Regions from separate parts of the Paenibacillus sp. YAE3 genome, predicted to be linked through region 2. Evidence: riboswitches for the same ligand, from Rfam matches in the RefSeq annotation. Region 2 holds a riboswitch; the other holds the start of a gene.
What was found. Region 2 has a riboswitch for cyclic di-AMP ahead of AC27KL_RS13685 (TrkH family potassium uptake protein). Riboswitches for the same ligand answer to the same signal wherever they lie in the genome.
Positions count from the first base shown of each region.

Region 1: linked by a shared signal. The riboswitch ahead of AC27KL_RS03745 (3D domain-containing protein) and the one ahead of AC27KL_RS13685 (TrkH family potassium uptake protein) in region 2 are both predicted to bind cyclic di-AMP.

Region 1 is NZ_BAAIYF010000002.1:185,878-196,546, forward strand. Features, by position in the region: gene xerS (tyrosine recombinase XerS) at 1-1,077, shown strand, start outside; gene mobB (molybdopterin-guanine dinucleotide biosynthesis protein B) at 1,212-1,730, opposite strand; gene AC27KL_RS03710 (molybdopterin molybdotransferase MoeA) at 1,727-3,004, opposite strand; gene AC27KL_RS03715 (DUF4247 domain-containing protein) at 3,106-3,870, opposite strand; gene AC27KL_RS03720 (DUF4178 domain-containing protein) at 3,881-4,387, opposite strand; gene AC27KL_RS03725 (DUF350 domain-containing protein) at 4,438-4,842, opposite strand; gene AC27KL_RS03730 (PspA/IM30 family protein) at 4,964-5,632, opposite strand; gene AC27KL_RS03735 (NADH:flavin oxidoreductase/NADH oxidase) at 5,735-6,757, opposite strand; gene AC27KL_RS03740 (polysaccharide deacetylase family protein) at 6,975-7,796, shown strand; gene AC27KL_RS03745 (3D domain-containing protein) at 7,884-8,540, opposite strand; cyclic di-AMP (ydaO/yuaA leader) riboswitch at 8,548-8,702, opposite strand; gene AC27KL_RS03750 (amino acid ABC transporter ATP-binding protein) at 8,884-9,606, opposite strand; gene AC27KL_RS03755 (amino acid ABC transporter permease) at 9,593-10,252, opposite strand; gene AC27KL_RS03760 (transporter substrate-binding domain-containing protein) at 10,413-10,669, opposite strand, start outside.
Region 2 is NZ_BAAIYF010000006.1:193,821-204,489, forward strand. Features, by position in the region: gene AC27KL_RS13665 (succinate dehydrogenase cytochrome b558 subunit) at 1-410, opposite strand, end outside; gene AC27KL_RS13670 (LysR family transcriptional regulator) at 630-1,541, shown strand; gene AC27KL_RS13675 (cation:proton antiporter) at 1,635-2,897, opposite strand; gene AC27KL_RS13680 (potassium channel family protein) at 2,914-3,582, opposite strand; gene AC27KL_RS13685 (TrkH family potassium uptake protein) at 3,629-4,969, opposite strand; cyclic di-AMP (ydaO/yuaA leader) riboswitch at 5,035-5,175, opposite strand; gene AC27KL_RS13690 (CPBP family intramembrane glutamic endopeptidase) at 5,436-7,133, shown strand; gene uvrC (excinuclease ABC subunit UvrC) at 7,102-8,994, opposite strand; gene trxA (thioredoxin) at 9,199-9,516, opposite strand; gene AC27KL_RS13705 (YqzM family protein) at 9,827-9,985, shown strand; gene dnaI (primosomal protein DnaI) at 10,078-10,669, opposite strand, start outside.

The sequences.
Region 1 (10,669 bases), on a different contig from region 2:
GTACAAAAAGAAATCGACCGGATCAAGCTTGACGAAAAAGTACTGGGCATGCCGTGGTTTGTCCAGCAGTTTATCGACTACAAGCTGCCGGATCTGTCCCCCTCCACGCTTCTCGAATATGTGAGGGACTATGAAACGTTTTTTGGCTGGTTGCGTTCCGAAGGGCTTTCGAGCGCATCGGACAACAAAGGCGTTACGCTGCAGGAGCTGGAAGTGCTCCGGATGGAGAACGTCACCAGCTACCGGATTTTTCTGGCGACCAAACGGGAAGGGGCCAATTCCCGCATAACCGTGTCCCGGAAGCTTTCCTCCCTCCGATCGTTATTTCATTATTTAAGCCAAATTGCGGAGGACGAGGAGTTTTATCCTTTGCTGAAACGAAACATCATGGCAAAAATCGAAATCAAACGGATCCACAAACCGAAAGATACCGCCGCCAAGCTGAAAGGCAAAATTCTCGAAGAAGACGAGCTGCTCGAGTTTATCGGCTACATTCTCGAAGGCTACGCCAAGGACGTTGAAAACAATAAACAGGCGCTGTATGCCCATGAGCTGAACAAAGAACGGGATGCCAGCATTACGAGCCTCATTTTGAATTCCGGCCTGCGGGTGTCCGAGGTCGTGAACTTGAACGTGGACGATATCGATTTGAACAACAAAATGCTGTACGTTTACCGCAAGGGCAACAACGACGAAACCTTCAAAACCCCGGTTTATTTCCGGGAGCAAGCCAAAGACGATTTGATGGCCTACCTGAATCTGCGGCAAACCCGCTATAAGGCGCCCAAAAAAGAAAAAGCGCTGTTCCTCGCTCTCGCCAACGGCCAAAACGAAGGCAGACGCATGACGAAACGGGCGATCCAGGCGATGATCATCAAATACGCCAAACGGTTCGGCAAACCTTATTTAACGGTCCATAAGCTCCGCCATTCTTTTGCCACGGACTATTACTTGCAAAACGACATTTACAAAACGAAGGAACAGCTCGGGCACGCTTCGACCGAAACGACCGAAGTATACGCCCATCTGACCGACAAAACGATGTCCGAAGCCATTGAACGGCGCGTGGATGCTTGATCCGTATATCAAAAAAAGGGAGAACCTTAACAACAGGTTTTCCCTTTTTTCAGCTAGCCAAATACCTCGTGAATGGACGAGCCACTGCCCGATATCTAGTTTGGATACCCCCACACCAACCAACGAATCGGCAATCAAGCCGGATCGGTGACCTGCCGGATAACCCAATCGGCGATCCCCGCATGATCGTCTTTGCCAAACCGCACAAGATGTTCGCGAGGTTCCCCGGCCGGGAATACCTGCGCCTCCGGCAGCCAACTGACGACGCCCGCTACGTTTTCCAACTCCCAAATCAGCTCCGTATCTTCGGCTCTTCTTACCATGACAAGCTTGGGATAACGCTCCTTCTTGAAGCCTTCCACCAGAATGACCTCATAGCCGCCAAAATCTTCGATGAGCTTCTCCAAAGACGTTTCTTCTTCGCGGATGACCGCCGTTTGCCGCGGGGACACGAGCGCGATCGCCGCTGCCCCCGCGGCCCGGTGGCGGTAGGAATCGGTGCCCGGATGATCCATTTCGAAATCATGGGCGTCATGTTTGATGACCGCCACGCGGCGGCCCTCCGCCTTCAGCCTTTCGACCAGCGCGCAGACGAGCGTCGTTTTGCCGCTGTTTTTGTAGCCGACGATTTGGCACACAAACGGTTTTTTCACAGCCTGTTTCCTTTCAGCATCAATATGTTCACCTTCGAGCCTGCAGGCGTCGCCTCTTTGGCCGGCGGAACGACGATAAGGCAATCGCTGTCCTTGATCGTCACCATGACGCTCGATTCGTCGACCGCTGCCGGTATGGCGTACAACACGCCGTCCCTGGCTTCAACTCTCCCCCGAACGTAACGCGTAAAAGCGTTCACTTTCGTATAGTCGCGGTCCAGCACCGCCGTCCATTCCGTAAGATAAGGCTGCTCGCTTCCCAGCGCCTGCTGGATGAATGGCCGCACAAACAGCTCAAAGCCGACGAAACACGCCCCGGGATTGCCGGATAGGGCAAACAAAAGCTTTCCGTTTTTCACCGCAGCCGTCGTGACGCTTCCGGGACGCATCGCGATTTTGTTATACAGCATGTCCACGCTGCCGCTCCGCACGAAGTCGCCCATGATATCGTAGTCGCCGACGGACACGCCGCCGCTTGTCACGACCGCGTCATATTCCTGCAGCGCTTTTTCCACCTTGGCTTTGGCAAGCGGGAGCTCGTCCATGACGGCTTCCAATATAAACGGCTCGCCACCGGCCGCGCGCACCTGGGAGGCTAACATATACGTATTGCTGTTGCGGATTTTTCCCGGCTGAAGCGGCTCGTCCACGGTTAAGAGTTCGGAGCCGGTCGAAAAAATGGCGATGCGCGGTTTCCGATAGACGGGCACCCGATGAACGCCAAACGAAGCGAGCACCGAAATTTCGCCGGCCTGGATCCGGCGTCCGGGACGGAGCAGGATCTCCCCTTCCTGCACTTCAAAGCCGATCGGCGTCACGTTTTTCCCGGGTTCGATGCTTCGCTTGAGTCCCATTTGCACCCGTCCCCCATGTTCGCGAAGCTCGGTCATTTCCAGCATCACCACCGCATCCGCGCCTTCCGGCACCTGGGCTCCCGTCATGATGCGGGCCGCGGTTCCCGGCGTGATCGTTTTCCCGGAGACGGAGCCGCAAGGGATCTCGTCGATGACGTCCAGCCAGACCATTCGATCCGAGCCGGCGCTTGCCGTATCCTCCGATCGGACGGCGTACCCGTCCATGCCGGAACGGCGGAAACGCGGAAACGGATGCGGGGCCCGGATTTCCTCCGCCAAATACCGGCCATCGCTTTCTTCCAAAGGAACCGTTTCGATGGGACCGGGTTTCCCGTACGCCGCGAGCAATTGCTGGGCGGCCTTGACTTGCAGCGGTTTGCGATGGAATTTATCGCGTTCGTCTTTCGTTTGCATGTTCATGTCGTAAAACACCTTCCTCTTCTCGTTCACCCAATACACTCATGCCTCTATCATGACACAAAAAAACGCACGAATCCATGCTTCGTGCGTTGCTTTTCCCGTCATCTCCGCGACCTTCGCGTTATTTTTCCCGAACCGACCCTCGTTTTCGGCTTGGTGTACGACTTTTTCGGTGATTCAAACAAGCCGCCCGACCCGCCTCCGCGGGATATTTTCCCCCTCGATGGGGTGGTCGAATCCGGTTTGCGGTCAAAGATGCTGCCCCCCGAGCCGACGCTCGAATCCCCTCCGCTCGAACCCCGGCGGAAGATCGAACCCTTTTTCTCCACCGTCAGCGGAGGCGCTACCTTTTTGTCGCTGGAAGTCGGGGCGTGGTACGTCCCTTGCTTCGGCTGGTAAATGTCGCGGCTGGAATACCCCCGGTATCCACCGCCCCCGCCGAACGAGTCGAATAGATGCCCGATGAGCGCTGCCGTCAGATAACCCTGCAGGAAGCTTGAATCGTAGTTTTTCTGGACGTATTCCTGGGAATCCACTTCGATCAGCGTGTCGGTTGCCTTTTTGGGATCCTTTTGCAGATGATAATAATCATGGCCGTAAACGAGAAACATGTGCTCGGCGTCCTCTTTGGACATTTGGTCCGGCGTTTTCTCGTCCGATAGTTCCTTCGCTACTTCCGGGACGGTTTTATCCGCTGCGCGGTATACGTACGAGGTCGCATTGCCGCTTCGGTTCACCGATTCCAAAGGATACGTTTCCTTCACGTTCGGAGCGCCGATTCCGCACCCGGTCAAAAGCGACATGACAAGGCTGATGACAAGCAGGATTTTCAAGCTGAGCAGCGACCGCCCGTGTCGTCCTTTCATACGATCACTCCTAATTGGCCCGGATGACCCTTACGTCTCCCGGCAGCACTTTCTCTCCTTCGTAAAGCATGAAACGCCCGTTCTGCCATTCGATCCGCACCAGCCGGTAATCGTCCGATTGGTACTGCCAAACGTGTTGCGCTCCGCTTTGGGTAAACGGCGTTTTGCCGCTGATCATGACATGGCCTTCGTATTCTTCTTCCAGATAAAAAACGTTGTCGTCCAATTCCAGCTCAGTCGGAACCTCGCTCGGATTGTCGAGCCGTCCGTCGAGCGGACTGTACAGCGCATACTGCAGCGTTTCGCGCTCTTCGATGTGCAAATACATGATGGTGTTGCCGTCCTGAAGCGTAAGAACAACGGCGTTGCGTCCGCGGTTATGGACCCTTCCCGTCACTTCGTACGTCACCAGGGACACTTCGCAAATATCCCCCGGCATCAGGGAAAGCATGCTTTTTTCCGCTTTCGGCGGCTCGGGTTTGGCAAACAGGTTGCCGATACGTTTAAATACGCTCATAATGTGATAACTCCTTACGTTCCATACTTAGTCTGCGACGAAACTCTAAATTATAGGCAGGCGGTAATAATTAACGCCCCCACCAGATGGAGCGAACCTGCAAACAAGCCGTAACCGATCTTTCCCTGCTGCGTGCCGACGTCCAGCTCCAGTTTGGCCCATACCCGGAGAAGCACCCGGACGATGGCCTCCAATACAAGCAAGATCAGGAACGAAATGATGGAAACCATGATGGCATCCAGCAAATTGTTGGATGTGCTAATGGACGCGGACAAAATGTAACCTTGCGCAAGCAGCTTCAGCACAAGTCTTGTCGTCACCGCCATGTTGCCCGCCTTGACTTCCTCAAAGTCCTTGTATCTCGTGAACAGCGAGTCCACAAACATAAGAATAAACAGGAGCAGGGCTCCGGATCCTGTCCAAACGAGGATCGCCATAATCGTGTTAAAATCCATTGACACGTGCCTCCACAGGTCAGCTTTTTTCGTTGTTACAACAGAGCAGCGAAGGGGGACATGGATGGTGCACAATCCCCTTCGCTGCTTTTACAAACTTACGCTTCAATTACGGACGGTATTACTTGTTTTCGTATTGTTTCATCAGAGCGGCAAGCTCGTCTTCCACGGCTTTGTCTTTGCCGAGCTGTTCGAACTCGTCGTCAAGGGATTTGCCTTTGGAGGACATTTCGTTGCTTGCTTCGGCTTGCGCCTCCATTTGCAGCATTTTTTCTTCCATGCGCTTCATGCCGCTTGTAGCGCTGTCCGTGCTGAAGCCCTGCATCGCTTTGTTGATTTCGGTTTGCGCTTTCGCTGCGTTATAACGGGCTACCAGCGTCTCGCGCTTGTTTTTCATTTCGGTCAGCTGTTTGCGCATTTCGTCCAGCTTGTTCCGAAGGTTGTCGGCAGCAGCTTTGTTTTGGTCGTAGCTTGCTTTGTATTCCGCCATTTTTTGTTCCGCGGCTTTCTTTTCTTCCAGGGCGCGGCGCGCCAGTTCCACGTTTTGGGCCTGTGCGGCCGTATGGGCTTGCTGGGTGCGCTTTTCGACGAGCGCTTGTTGTTCTTCGTAGAGCTGCTTGAATTTTTTCTCGATCGCGATTTGCGCGGCTACCGCTTTCTCCGCATCCTCAAGATCTTCCGTCATATCGCGGATGTATTGGTCGGTCATTTTCACCGGATCTTCCGCTTTATCGATAATAGCGTTAATGTTGGACATCGTCAGGTCGCGTAATCTTTTAAAAATTGCCATCGTGTCATTTCCTCCTAAAAGGTTTGAGTTTGTTCTTTATGATATTCTTTTACGGCGCAAAACCGAAGTCGTTTCAAAAATCGAAAAAAATTTTTTCGCTTCTCAGAAACCGCGAAGGTACTGTTTCGGAATTTTGGCGCTGCCCTCCAGCGCCTGCGAAGCATGCAACGCCCAATAAGGGTCCTTCAGCATGCCGCGGCCGACCGCGACCAAATCCGCCTGCCCGTTCAGCACCACGTTCTGGGCATCCTCGAAACCTTCAAGCCGTCCGACGGCAATGACCGGCACGTTCAGCTTTTCCTTCAGCTGTTCGGCCAGATTCACTTGGTAACCGGGACCGGATTTCGGCCCTCCGTTGGAACCGACCGGACCTTCCCCACCGGACGACACGTGAAAAATATCCACTCCCGCATCCCGGTACCGGCGGCATACTTCGGCAATGTATTCTATGCCGTATCCCCCGTCGACGTACTCCTGCGCAGAAACGCGCATAATGACGGGCATCTCTTCGGGCACCGCCTCCTTGACGGCTTTGACGACCTCCTCGCCAAAAAGGGGCAAATCCTGCCCGTAGGCATCATCGCGCCGGTTCGTCAGCGGCGAATGGAATTGATGGATCAGATACCCGTGCGCGCCGTGGATTTCAACCGTGTCGAAGCCCGCTTCCACGGCCCTTCTCGCAGCTTCCTTATAAGCCTGCACAAGTTCCTTCACTTCTTCGGTGGTCAGCGCCCGCGGGGTGCGGTATTTCTCGTCAAAACGGATCGCGGAAGGCGCTACCGGCGGGTTCGCGTCTTCGGCTTTTCGTCCGGCGTGCCCCAGCTGAATGCCGATCCGCGTGCCGTACGTATGTACTTCGTTTACGATTTTGCGGTATGCGGGGATCTGCTCGTCGCTCCAAATTCCCGTATCCCGGTTCGTGATGCGCCCATCCGGATGCACTGCCGTCATCTCGACGATGATCAGTCCTGTTCCGCCGACCGCCCTGGAAACATAATGCACAAAATGCCAGTTGTTAGGAACGCCATCTTCAGCCTGTACCGAATATTGGCACATCGGAGGCATCACGATCCGATTTTTTAATGACAATCCCTTTAATACGTAAGGTGTAAATAAATCCGCCATGCTTAAGTCTCCTTTCAGCGAGCTTTAGTCTTGTGGTTATGCCTATATCTTGCTCAACAGGACAAGTTTGCACACATTATTATACACCTTCGGCCCGGAATGTTGGCAATATGCGGCATGGATTTGGCCCATCCATCATAATTCCTTCCAATTCGGGACATAACAGTAGAGACCGTTTCATTTATGAGCACACCGCCGAAAGGAGCCGATTACCGTTATGAGAAACGCCTATCTCGGCAAAGCCTGTTTGGGGCTGCTTCTGATCAGCCTCCTTTGCCCAGACCCCGGCCTTCAAGCGGCAAAGCTGACAGAACCCTCTCCCTCCCATCCCGCCAAGGAAACCGGCGCAACCAGCCGGGCGGAAAAAGGACAGGAGAACCAGACGCTGACCTTGGGTCAGCTGATCAAAAAATATCCGGATACGTTCAAAATCCACGGCCCCCGCGTCAAGCAAATCGCCCTCACGTTCGACGACGTCCCGGATCCCCGGTTTACGCCGCAGGTGCTCCGCATCTTGTCCGAAAACAAAGTGAAAGCGACGTTTTTTGTCGTCGGCAGCCGGGCCAAAAAACACCCCGACCTTGTCGCCCGCATCGTGCGGGAGGGACATGTCATCGGAAATCATTCCTACAACCATCCCCAGTTCCACAAGTTGACCATGTCCGAATACATGGACCAAATCATCCGAACGGAAAACATTTTGTACGGCCTGACCGGCTACAAGCCGAAGCTCATCCGGCCGCCTTACGGGGACATTACCGAAAGCCAGCTGCGCTGGGCTAAGCGGGAAGGATACAAAATCGTGAACTGGAACGTGGATTCGCTGGATTGGAAAGGCATCGGCAAAAACACCGTCAAAAAAAACATCATGACCGCGGCCGGGCAAGGCTCCATCATCCTGCAGCATGCCGGAGGCGGAAGCACTTCCGATTTGACCGGAACGATCGAAGCCTTGCCGGAAGTCATTCGCGAACTGAAGCAAAAGGGATACACGTTCGTGACCGTGCCGAAGCTGCTGAAAATCCAAAAAGACAAATGACGGCTTCAATCGCAAAACAGCCTCCGCGAATTCATCGCAGAGGCTGTTTTAGCGTTCCGGTATATTGGCAGATGACGGGATGCCATCTTATTTAATGAAATACAGTTCGACGTCCTGGAAACCGAAGTTGCTGACCGACTGAGGGCTTCCCGGCACGAAAATGTCGATGCGGTTGCCTTTGATCGCGCTGCCGGTATCGCTGGCCGTCGCCACGAATGCTTTTTTCGGAAGGCCCGGGAAGCTGTGCCCCGTTACGAGCACTTTCGTACCGAGCGGAATGACGGACGGGTCGACCGCGATCGTGCCGAGCTCCAAGGGGTTCCCGAAATAGTCGACGGCTCCCCATTTGCCGTTTTCGCTGGCGGCCGAGGAATATGCCGTCGCTTTGACTTTCAGCGTTTTGTTATAAGCGAAGGTCTTGCCCCAAGCTTCGACGACTTTTTCGCCGGAATCGACGTTAAGCGATGCTGAAATCGCCACCGGAGCAGGATCGGCATAGGCTTTCATCGTTTCGCTTGCAGGTATGTTCAGCTTCAATCCGGCGTAAATGTTGGTTGCCGGTATGTTCGGATTTGCGTTCATCAATTGGTTCAGGTTCACGCCGTATTGTTTCGAAAGCGTATAGTAAGTGTCGCCTTCCTTGGCTACATGGACGGAATCCGCATGGACCGGCACGGCCTGTACCGCCAATGCGATGCCAAGCGCCGCTGCAAAAAACTTCATTTTCATAAATCTCTTTTTCATAGTTCCTCCTTAAAATCCTTCATGCCTGCGAGGTTAGCTGTCGGGTTCGGATTGAGGAGACAACCCTACGATCGAATACGATTCACCCCAAGTGAACATGGTGATTCACGGTGGAAATGGTCCCCCGCACTTTTCGTTCCAAAGTTTTGGCTCATTCAATATATCACAATTTTGTAACCTGTGCGCATGAAAATGTTACCAAATTGCAATCTTCCACCAAAAAAGTGCCATTATCAAGGCGTTTTCGCGCAAAAAGATTTCAAAAAAAATGAAGCAAAAGTTACAATCGCACAAAAAAAGCCCCGGGCAGGAAACGAAGCCCGAAGCTTGAAATATGGGTTCTCTATAGTACCTTGCTCAAAAAGTCTTTGGTTCGCGGATTTTGCGGATTGTTGAACACCTCGGCAGGCGTTCCTTCTTCCATGATTTTACCGCCGTCCATAAAGATAATGCGGTCCCCGACCTCTCTGGCGAAGCCCATCTCGTGCGTCACGATGACCATCGTCATGCCGCCTTCGGCAAGCTTTTTCATGACCTCGAGCACCTCGCCGACCATCTCGGGATCCAGCGCCGACGTCGGTTCGTCGAACAGCATCACGTGAGGCTGCATGGCCAGCGCCCGCGCGATGGCGATCCGCTGCTTCTGCCCTCCGGAAAGCTGGGAAGGATAAGCATCCTTTTTGTCTTCCAGCCCGACGGTCCGCAGCAGGTCCATCGCGATTTTTTCAGCTTCGCCCTGCGGCATCTTTTTCACTTTGACCGGAGCCAGCGTAATGTTTTGCAGCACCGTTTTATGCGGGAACAGGTTAAACTGCTGGAACACCATGCCCATTTTTTCGCGGGTCAGGTTGATGTTATGCCGTTTTCCGGTGATCGACTCGCCTTCAAACATGATTTCGCCGCTCGTGGGAACTTCCAGCAAGTTCAGGCAGCGGAGGAAGGTGCTTTTCCCCGATCCGCTCGGGCCGATGACGACGACGACCTCCCCCTTTGCGATTTCGATGTCGACGCCTTTCAAAATCTCCAGTTTTCCGTACGATTTATGCAGATCTTTAACGGTGATCATCCGTTCTCAACCTCCTTTCGAACAAACCAAGCAGCTTGGAAAGCAAAAACGTCATGATGAAATAAATCACGGCGATGATCAGCAGCGGTTTAAGGTAATCATACGTGATGGTGTTGACGGCCCCGGCTTGATACATCAAATCGCCGACCCCGATAAAGGACACGATCGAAGATTCTTTGATAATGGTAATGAATTCGTTGCCGATCGCCGGCAGCACGCTTTTAACAGCTTGTGGAAGGACGATATGCCTCATCGTCATGGCTTTGCTCATCCCGAGCGAACGGGCGGCTTCGGCCTGCCCTTTGTCGACGCCTTGAATGCCCGCCCGAAAAATTTCCGCCAAATAAGCGGAGCTGTTGATCGTTAACGTAATCGCGCCCGACTCAATGGCTGAAAATTTGATGCCGAACGAGACGAGCCCGTAATGGATGATGAACAGCTGCACGAGCATCGGCGTTCCCCTCAAAAACTCAACCCAGATGGATCCGATGAAGCGAAGAACCCGAATCCGGGACATCCGCAGCAGCGAAACCAGCATGCCGAGTATAAAACCGCAAAAAACGCCGATGACCGCAAGCAGCAGCGTGTATTGAACTCCCGTGAAGAAATAGGAGCGATACGTCCAAAAAATATTAAAAATGTCCATGTAACGGTCTGTTCCTCCTTATATTACTGGGACCGGAGCTTATTAAGCAGCACGGAATCCCTCATAGATTCGACATGCCGCCGGCACCCCGGGGCAGAAAAAATAGCGGAAATGGCTTCCGCATATTTTTCCTCCGTGCCTATTTATTATGTCGCCGAATTTATTTTTGCGCGGCGAGGTCGCTTGCCTCGGATACGAATTGATCGATTTTGTTTTCCGATTTGAGGCGGTCCAGCGTTTTGTTGATCTGGTCGAGAAGCTCTTTGTTGCCTTTTTTCACGCCGATGGCATAACCGTCTTCTTCGTATTCCGGCACGGCTTCGGCAATCGTCAGACCTTTGACGTTTTTAATGAAAGCTTCCGCAACCGGCTTTTCCATGATAGACGCGTCGACGCGGCCGGAGTTCAGCTGCATGA
Region 2 (10,669 bases):
AAGATGTCGTGCATCGTGCTTCCCAGCTGTTCATGGGTAATGTTGCCGAGCGCCAACTGGATACGGGTTTCGTATACGTGCCAGATGATGTACACGAACGTGATGACACCTGTTATCCGCTGGAACAGGTAACGCCAGTTGCGCGAATACTGAAAGCGCCCGTTATTCGGCTTGGCTTGGTAGGCGATATACAAACCGAACACGCCGTGGTAAATCAGCGGCAGGTAGATCAGCCCCCACTCGAGCAACCAGAGAAGCGGAAGATCATTGATCAGCTTGACGCCGGCGTTAAAACGCGCGAGCCCTCCTTCGAATGCGCCGAAGTTCGTCAGCGCATGCTCGATGAAAAACAAGCCGAGCGGAATGACTCCAAGAAGCGAATGCAGCTTTCTGGAATAATAACCATTCATAGATTGACGTGCCCCTTTCTCACATTATAACGTTTTCAATTTTTCATTTTCCGACATTTCACGGAAGTTCGCACACGAAAGTGTGAACAACTTGTGGCACTTTTCATGTTACTCTTTTTTTTCTTATAATGGAATTGCAATATAATTATTAATCATTATAATTTAGATGCATATGTAATAAACGTTGACCCCGATTCCATGGGAAGGAAGGTGAATCTGATGTTCGAGGATTTGGACGTCTTTGCGACGATTGTCGAACAGTCCAGCCTGAACAAAGCATCCCGGATATTGAATTTGTCGCAGCCGGCCCTGTCCCGCAAAATTTCAAAGCTGGAGGACGAGCTGGGCGTCAGCCTGTTCAATCGGCGCGGCAAAAGGCTGGAGCTTACCGCTTTCGGGCAAACCGCCTACAACTTCGCATTGGAGCAGCGGCAGCAAAAGCTCAAATTCATGCAAATGATCTCCAAATACAAAGGCGACGACCAAATTTCCGTTACGCTCGGCGCCAGCCTCACCACCCTGCAGACGACCCTGCCGCCGCTCGTGACCGCGTTCATGGAAAAACACCCGACGGCCGAGCTGAAGCTGATCACGGGCAAAACGCATGAAATCGTCTCCGCCGTGCGCGACAAAAAGCTTGACGCGGGCATCGTCGCCTCTTCCATCGAGGAACCCGGGCTGCGCTGCACCGCATTGTTCGACGACCATCTGGAGCTGGTGCTTCCGAAAAGCCATCCGCTGCTCGAAAAGGATGACGTAAGCATGGACATGCTTCACGGCCTTCCTATGATCATATTCTCAACCGGAACCTGGTACCGTAAACTGACCGACGATCTTTTTCATCGCGCCGGCGTCGTGCCGGACATCCGGATGGAGATGGACTCGTTCGAAGCGATCGTCCGGCTGCTTCCGGCCTGCAAGGCCGCCGCGCTGCTGCCGAAATCGTATTTGCGGAGCCAGCTGCTCGAGGATAACGACCTCGCCACGATCCATGTCCCGGATTTGAAGGAAACGCGGCGCACGACCTCGCTCATTTATCCCGACAACGGCGGGCTCAGCGCCGGCGCCAAACGCTGGGTGGAAGAAACGAAATCGATCTTCGGCCAACTTGCCCGGCAGCATCATTCATAAAAAACAAACCTCTGTTGCACACCAAAAAGCTGCTCTCCGCCGTCGTTTCGTTACGGCCGGAAGCAGCTTTTTTTGAGCAGCGAACCTCTCGTTCTATGCTTTTGCGCCGGCGGATGCGGGTTGGCCGTCAGATTTGATTTCGAGCCCCAATTTGCGGGCGACAAGGCAGGTCGTGCTTGCCTGAAGCAAAATCGTGAGCATGATCGCCATGAACGTCATCGCCGAAATCGCCCCGGCATGCGCCACGCCCATGCCCGCGATCATGCCGGACAAAGCCGCGGGAATGACCCCCGTCTCGCGTACCCACATCATGAACAGAAGCTCGCGCCAAGTCCATTTGACCTTCCGGTCAGGCAGCGCGCAGAGCAGGATAGTAAGCGGTCGGGCCACGAACATGAGCACCAGTACCGCCGCAAAGCTAGGCCAGAAATAATCGCCGAGCGCCTGAAAATCCACCTGGCTGCCGAGCATAATGAAAATCAGCATCCGCATCATGATGCTCGTATTGTCGGCAAAAGCCCCGGTTTCCTCCAGCTTGTCGTCCATCGACAAACCCATCGTGTCCGCATTTCCCCAGACCAGCCCGGCGACAAACGTCGCCATAAATCCGCTGACGTGCAGCATGTCCCCTATTAAATAGGAAGAAAGTGCAACGACGAGCATCGCGATGGTCGTATAGTCCTTTAACACGCCGAGGCGGAAATGGGCGACCAAATAGGTGAGAACGACCGAAACGACCGCCCCGACGGCAATCCCGCCGACGGCCGTTTTGACAAATTCCCAAGCCATGTCCCCGGCTTGCAGCGCCTTTCCTCCCGTAACCGCCGCAAGCAGCGAGAACGTCAGGATCGAACCGGTCGCGTCGTTGAACGCCGATTCGCTTTCGACCGTTTCCCTGACCCGTTCCTTGATTTTCACCTGTTTAAAGACGGGAATGATCGAAGCCGGGTCGGTCGAGGCAATGACGGCGGCCGCGAGAAACGAAACGATCCAATCGAGCCCAAACAAAAAATGTACCGCGGCGCCCACGATGCCTGTCGTAATAATTACGCCGGGGACGCTCAATAGAGACAGGGTGATCCAAACCTTTCGCAGTCCGCCAAAGCTCAGGTTCCGGCCGCCATCGAACAGGATCAAAGCCGAGCCGGCCGTCAAAATAAACTGATTGATCAGCGAGCTGCTTTCCGCATGGATCAGGTGCAGACCTCTCCCCAGCACCATGCCGGCGATGATAAACACGGCAACGTCCGGCAAACGAAGCCAGGATGCCAGCCTTCCGGCCAACATCCCGACGGTAATGATAAAGAGCAGCAGGATTAAAATATGATGAATGATTTCGGTCGTCTGGGTTTCCACGTTAACTTACTCCCATCTAGTCTGCATTGACGGCTTCGCTTTCGAACCGGTCGATGTTGTCGTTCGCGCCGATGATCACCATAATGTCGCCGGCGCGGAGCTGATCCATTGCGGTCGGAGCGACGATCACTTTTCCCTGGCGGTGGATCGCCACGATGCTGCAGCCGAATTTGGCGCGGGTGTTGATTTCGTTTAACGTTTTGCAGTCCAGTTTTTCAGGCACCTTCATTTCGACGATGCTGTATTCCTTGGACAACTCGATGTAGTCGAGCAGGTTCGGCGTCACGAGCTGATGGGCAACCCGGATCCCCATGTCCTTTTCCGGAAAAATGACCCGGTCGACGCCCAGCTTCTCCAGCGCGCGCCCGTGAAGCACCGAAATCGCCTTGGCCACGACCGTGCGCACGCCCAAATCCTTCAGCAAAATCGCGGCCAGGATGCTCATCTGGATATCGTCTCCGATCGCGACGATGCCGCAGTCGAAATTGCGGATCCCGAGCGATTTGAGGACTTCCTCGTCCGTGGCGTCGGCCACGACGGCATGCGTCAAATATTCGCTCATGTCGCTGACGACTTCCTCGTTTTTATCGACCCCGAGCACCTCGTATCCCAAATCGACGAGCTCGAGTGCAAGGCTGGAGCCGAAACGTCCCAGACCGATGACGACAAACTGCTGTGTTTTCATTCTCTCCTGATACTCCTTATTTAATCAATTTCTGTTTTCTTTGAAACTAGCCGATAATGATTTTGCCTTCCGGATGCCGGTACAGCTCTTTGCCTTTTTTCGGGCCAAGTGCGTAAGCCAGGGTCAGCGGCCCAAGCCGTCCCGCAAACATCGTGAGACAGATCAATATTTTGCCGACCAGCGTCAAATGCTGCGTAAGTCCAAGCGAAAGCCCGACCGTCCCGAAAGCCGAAGTCGTTTCATACAAAATGGTCAAAAAGTTGCTGTCCTCCGTCGTCGAAAGCACCATCGACACCCCGACCACCAGAAACAACGCGAGGAAGGTGATCGTCAGCGCCTTAAAGATGCGATCCTGCGCCAGGCGGTAGCGGTAAAGCACGATATCGTCGCGTCCGCGGATCATGGCGATGACCGCGCCGACCAGAATGGTGAAGGTGGTCGTTTTGATCCCGCCTCCGGTGGATCCCGGCGATGCGCCGATAAACATCAGGATGACCATGAAAAATTGGGACGCTTGCCGCATGCTTGCGAGATCCAGCGTGTTGGCCCCCGCGGTCCGCGGCGAAACCGATTGGAAAAACGACGCAAGAATTTTGCCGCCCCAATTCAAGGAACCGAGCGTTTTCGGGTTCGTGAATTCGAAAACGAAAATGACGATCGCCCCGATCAGAATCAGCGCCCCGGTCATGGACAGCACGATTTTCGTATGCAGCGAAAGCTTCCGTTTGTGCCGGTAATCCACCAGGTCCGACATGACAATAAATCCGATCCCGCCCGAAACGATCAAAAACATGACGACGATATTGACGAGCGGATCGTACACATACCCCGTCAGGCTGTTGAAATGGCCGAAAAGGTCGAAGCCCGCGTTGTTGAACATCGATACCCCGTGAAATATCCCGAAGTACACCGCCCGGCCGACCGGCATGTCAAAGGACCAGCGGATGGCGAACAAAACCGCTCCGCAGCCTTCGATCACGAGCGAAAAGATAAGCACCTTCCGGATCAGCCGCACGATGCCCTCCATCGTGTTCTGGTTCATCGCTTCCTGGAGGATCAGGCGGTCGCGCAGCGAAATCTTCCGCTTCAGCACGAGGGAAAACAAGGTGGCCATCGTCATGAAGCCGAGCCCCCCGACCTGAATCAGCAGCATAATAACGACTTGTCCGAAGGTGCTGAAAAACGTTCCCGTATCCTTAACAACCAAACCGGTAACGCAAGTCGCCGAAGTCGCCGTAAACAAAGCATCGATGAACCGGAGCGGCTTGCCCGTCGTGTTCGAAATCGGCAAGGTGAGAAGTATGGCTCCGATCAATATAATGCCGGCGAACCCCAATACAAGAATTTGCGGGGGAGCCAATCGAAACCACCTGATTTTCGCTGTCAACATAGTCACCTCTTTAAAAAAGTCAAAAGAAAAAAAGCATCGGAAATCCAATGCCTTTCGGTTTGGTTCCTGCTGCATAACGCCTACGAGGTTAGCTGACGGATTCGGGCATGCACAGGTTGCCCTATTCGCTATGGATAAAAGCGAAATTCACCCCAAAATAATGGTTCCCCCGTTTTCATATCGAAATTCGGCGTACGGATTATTCATTTGCTTCAAAGATTATAATCCTATTCGTTTTACATCACAAAGCCATTATTCGAATGAATACGTGGGAATACGGCCCGATTGCATCGCAAATCTCATAAAAGTCTGCCTTTCTCTCGCGTTTACAATCACTTTCCACGATTTTCATCATTTTTTCACGGCCAATGAGGGAGAAAACTGGCTTTCGAGGGACATCGTATGCTATGTTTACGTTTATACTAGGTATATATCTTTACAATCCAAACAAAGGGGGCATTTCATGAATCCCGTCGGACAACCGCTGCGGCTCAAAGCCAATTACAAATGGCTGGGCATTTTTGCGGTCATCGGGCTCGTTTTATTCGTCTTGTTCCAGATTCTCCCTTCCACCGCCTCGGAAACGCTGGAGCAGCAAAACACGAAGGTCATCAGCAAGGCGGAGGCCCAACGCGCCGCGGAGGCCTTCATGCAAAACACGCTGCATTTGGAGCCGGACCCGAGCAAGGACGCGGTTATCACGTACCAGTCCAACTCGGATCTATACGGCTATTTGTCGCGGGAAAAGCTGCTGAACGAATACAACAAAACGTTTGAAAAAAGTTATCCCTACGACGTGTTCCGCGTCCGTTTGGCCGAACGCCAAAACGAAGGTTACGCCAATATCGACGTACATATGAATTCGGGCAAGGTCGTCGCTTTTTCCGTTACGCCCCGCTATTCGAATTATGCCGCGGCCATGGCGGACCCGAATAAAACCAAACGCGAAACCAAGCTGAAAATCGTGGAAGGCGGCCTGTCGCTGGAGAAAAAAGAAGAGCTTGCCGCACCTTGGCTGCAGCAAATGGGTTACGACCCGGGCAAGCTGGAGCTGTCGACCAAGGAGAACGAGGCGGGACTCGTATACACCGACCCGAACCGGACGATCGGCCGTTCAAGCCTTCAAGTCAAATTGACGTTCGAGGAAGGGAAAGTTCATTCCTTCGAACAGACCTTTAGCGTGCCCGAAGCGCATGCGGCCTACGTCGAAAAGGAAACGTCCAAAGCCAAATGGCTTACCATCTTAGGCTACGGTCTGCTGACGTTTGTCCTAGGCGTACTGGCCATCGTATACAGCGCGTTGACCCGGGCCCATACGTCGTTCAAGAGGGGCATTTTCCTGAGCGTGTTTTATTTTGCGGTCGCCACGTTCAGCACGTACAACATGCTGCCGGTATTTCAAGGCGAGGGGGTTTCGAATTTCGGCCTTGTCTTCATGCTCGGTTTCCAGACCTTCTTTAACCTGGTGATGGCTGCCCTTTTGTACTTCTCGCTCGTGGGCGGGGACGGTTTATGGCGCAAAGCCGGCATCAATGCCTGGGCCAAAGCCAAAGAACCCGGCTACGGGCCTTACGTGCTGCACAGCATGTACACCGGGTACCTATGGGCGTTTATTCTGATGGGCGTCCAGTCCGTCATTTACATCGTGCTCGACAAAACGATCCACAGCTGGTCGACGACCGATGCCACGCAATCGCCGTACAACATGTTATATCCTTGGCTGCTGCCGATTATGGCGTGGATGGCGGGTATTTCCGAGGAAGCGGTCTACCGCCTGTTCGGCATTCCGATGCTGAAAAAGCTGCTGCGCAGCACGTTTGCCGCCTGCCTGATCACGACGCTGATTTGGGCGCTCGGACACACGCTTTATCCGATTTACCCCGTCATTACGCGTCCGATCGAACTGACGGTCATCGGGCTGCTGTTCAGCTTCATTTTCTTAAAGCACGGCTACATCGCCGCCATGTTCAGCCACGTCGTCTTCGACAGCGTCCTGATGAGCTTCAGCCTGTTCGCGCTGGGCGACGTGCCGGACATCATCGCGGGCATCGTCACGATCGTCATGCCTGCCGTCGTCGCTTATATCGTTTACCTGTACAACCGCAACAAAAAGAAAGAGGAGCCATATGTCATGACTCCTCATCCCGGAGGGCTGCAATAATTTGTTTGGCGAGCTTGTCTCCGATGGAAAGAGGCCGGAAATCTTCGATGCTGGCCTCTTTTATTTTTTTCAGCGATCCGAAATGCTTCAGCAGCAGCTTGCGCCGCTTCTCGCCGATGCCCGGGATCGAATCGAGCTTGGACGCGACCATCGACTTGCCCCGCTGTTCGCGGTGGAACGAGATGGCAAAACGGTGAACCTCGTCCTGAATCCGCTGCAGCAAATAAAACTCCTGGCTGTCGCGCGGCAGGTCGACCGGCTCCGGCGGGTCGCCGACCATAAGCTGGGCCGTTCTATGTTTGGCGTCCTTGACGAGTCCGCATACCGGGATGAACAAACCGAGCTCGTTTTCAAGCACGTCGACCGCGGCCGAAATTTGGCCCTTGCCTCCGTCCACGACGATGAGATCGGGCATTTCCAGGTTCTCCTTCAGCACGCGTTCATACCGGCGGCGGATGACCTCGCGCATCGTTTCGTAATCGTCCGGTCCTTGCACGGTACGGACCTTATATTTGCGGTACTCCTTTTTATCCGGCTTCCCGTCGATGAAAACGACCATGGCGGATACGGGATTGGCCCCTTGGATATTCGAGTTGTCGAAAGCTTCGATACGGTGAAGATGTTCGATGCCGATATATTGGCCCAAGTTAGCTGCCGCTTTCAGCGTTCTTTCCTCGTCCCGCTCGATCAGCCGGAATTTTTCGTCCAAGGACACCTTCGCGTTTTCCACGGCCATGCCGACCATCTGCCGTTTTTGGCCGCGCTGCGGCACGAGCACTTTGACGCCCAGCCATTCCTGAAGGGAGGCAGCCGCGCTGTGCGCATCCAAAACGTCGCCGCCGTTTTCCGTTTCCGCCGCCGCCTTGTCCGAGCCTTCGGCATCCTTCCCGGAATCGGGCAGCAGTATTTCCTGCGGCAGGGCCGGGTTGTCGCTGTAATATTGGGTCACGAACGACATAAAATCGCTGTACGCCTCGCCGTAAAACGGAAACGCCGAAGCATGGCGCTGAACCATCTTTCCTTGGCGCATGTACAAAATCTGCACGCACATCCAGCCTTTGTCGACGGCGAAACCAAGCACGTCGCGGTCTTTTGCGTCGGACGTCGTAATTTTTTGTTTCTGCATGATGGCCTCGATGTTCATGATTTGGTCGCGAAGTTCCTTGGCCCGTTCGAAATACAATTCTTCGGCCGCCTCTTCCATCTTCCGCTGCAGCTCTTTTTTGATCTCCTCATGCCCGCCGCTCAGAAACGACTGTATTTCCTGGGTAATCCGTTCGTATTCCGAAGGGTCGACTTCTTTTTCGCAAGGCGCGAGGCATTGGCCCATATGGTAATACAGGCAAACCTCCTTCGGCATGACGCCGCATTTGCGGAGCGGATACATCCGGTCGAGCAGCTTTTTGGTCTGCTGGGCGGCGTAAGCGTTCGGGTATGGCCCGAAATATTTGGCCTTGTCCTTCAGCACGCGCCGCGTGACTTCCAGGCGGGGATGCGCCTCGTAAGTGATCTTGATGTAAGGGAACGTTTTGTCGTCCTTCAGCAGCACGTTATATTTGGGCTGGTGCATTTTGATCAGGTTGCATTCCAAAATGAGCGCCTCGATATTGCTCCCGGTGACGATATATTCGAAATCGCGGATATCCGCTACAAGCCGCTGGGTTTTTCCGTTATGGCTGCCGGTAAAATAGGATCGGACCCGGTTTTTCAGCACTTTGGCCTTGCCGACGTAGATAATGGTGCCTGCCGCGTTTTTCATGAGGTAGCATCCGGGCAAATCCGGCAGCAGCGCCAGCTTGTTGCGGATGTTTTCCTGCGCTTTTTCCAGCTCGGCTAACGTTTCTGTCTTTTTTTCGTCCATATATTCCGCTCTCCCCCTCTCCATAACATGTATCAAGAATCGGAAATATAACTTTTATTATATGGGGAATTCTCCAAAATCCAAAGCGCATTTTTATGGGAGAATATACAACAGGCCTGAAAAAAGGCGGCTATGTGAACGCAGCAAAGCGCCCCCGGAAGTTCCGGAGGCGCATCTTATGGCTGATCATGCATTTGGCTTGGATTACTGGTGTTTGGAGATGATGTTTTTCAGGTTTTCCTTGGAATTCAATCCAACCACTTTGTCAACCGGCTGGCCGTCTTTGAAGAAGATCAGCGTCGGGATGCTCATAACGCCGAAACGGGAAGCCGTTTCCGGATTTTCATCCACGTTCAACTTCGCGATTTTGACGGAGTCGCCCATTTCGTTTGCGAGCTCATCCAGAATCGGAGCGATCATTTTGCAAGGGCCGCACCATGGTGCCCAGAAATCAACCAATACTGTACCTTGGCCTTCAATTTCAGCATTAAAGGATTGGTCAGTTACGTTTACAATAGCCATAATATTTCTCCTCCTTATAAAAAGCTGAATTTCATCGAAACTTCAGGATTTGTGAAAATCCTCAACTGAAATGTCTTAGCGGACAGTTTTAGTATACCACAATTTTTTCAGAAATGTAAATTCCTTAATTACAGATCTTGCTTCGGCTGTCCTGACCGGCGTGAACCAGCTTATTGTACCCTAAAGTATTCGCCATATATTCTTTACAAATTCTTTGGACTTTGGGTATACTAAGGTTAACTCGGGTTTCTGTGTCAATGACCGCGCTCATTTACATAAAGTGAAACCATCCTGAGGAGGCATTGTATTCATGGATGCAAACGTGCACGCTAACGACCCGCGGGAACACGTAAACGAAGAGCCGCGCAATGACTTGATGGATCTGATGAACGGCTTCGGGGGCATGGCTTTGTTCATGACTCTGATTTTCGCGATCATGGTCATCATCAAGTTCGTGATCTCCGGCTAACATGCTCATCGCTGAAGCGATAGCAAAAAGCCTGGCCTTTCCGCCGCTTCGGCAGAAGGTCAGGCTTTTTTCAATTTCTTGGTGATTCACGTTCAGGAACGAACCCGGCGCTGGTTTTCCCCATGCAGATGCACCTCGTCGACAAAAGGCAAAATCCGGTCCATCAGCCGCTGCCCTTTGTACAATTCCTCTCCGTCCTTGCTTGTAAAGCTGAGATGCTTTTCCAGGCCCGCCAGATCGTAATTGGACGTATAAAAGGTCGGCTTGCGGTTCATCCGGTAATTGAGGATCGCTCCGAGCACATGATCGCGTACCCACGGGCTCAAATTTTCCGCTCCGATGTCGTCGAAAATAAGCAGGTCGCAGTTTTTCATGACCTCCACCGTTTCTTTCAGCTTTTGGCTGTCCTGAAGCATCGATTTCAGGTCCTCCACGAAGTCGGGCATGTAGACAATGACGCCGGTGTAACCCGCGATCGCCAGCTCATGGAGCAGATAGCTCATCAGGAACGTTTTTCCCGTCCCGAAGGAGCCGAACAAATACAGTCCTTTCGGCGTGAGCCCCTGCTCCTTCACTTCGCGGATATAGCGGAAAACATGGCTGACCGCCGGCGCGCGCAGCCGGTCTTTCCCCATGATTTCCACTTCGTTGTACCCTTCCGCAAGCGCCCGTTCATCGACGTAA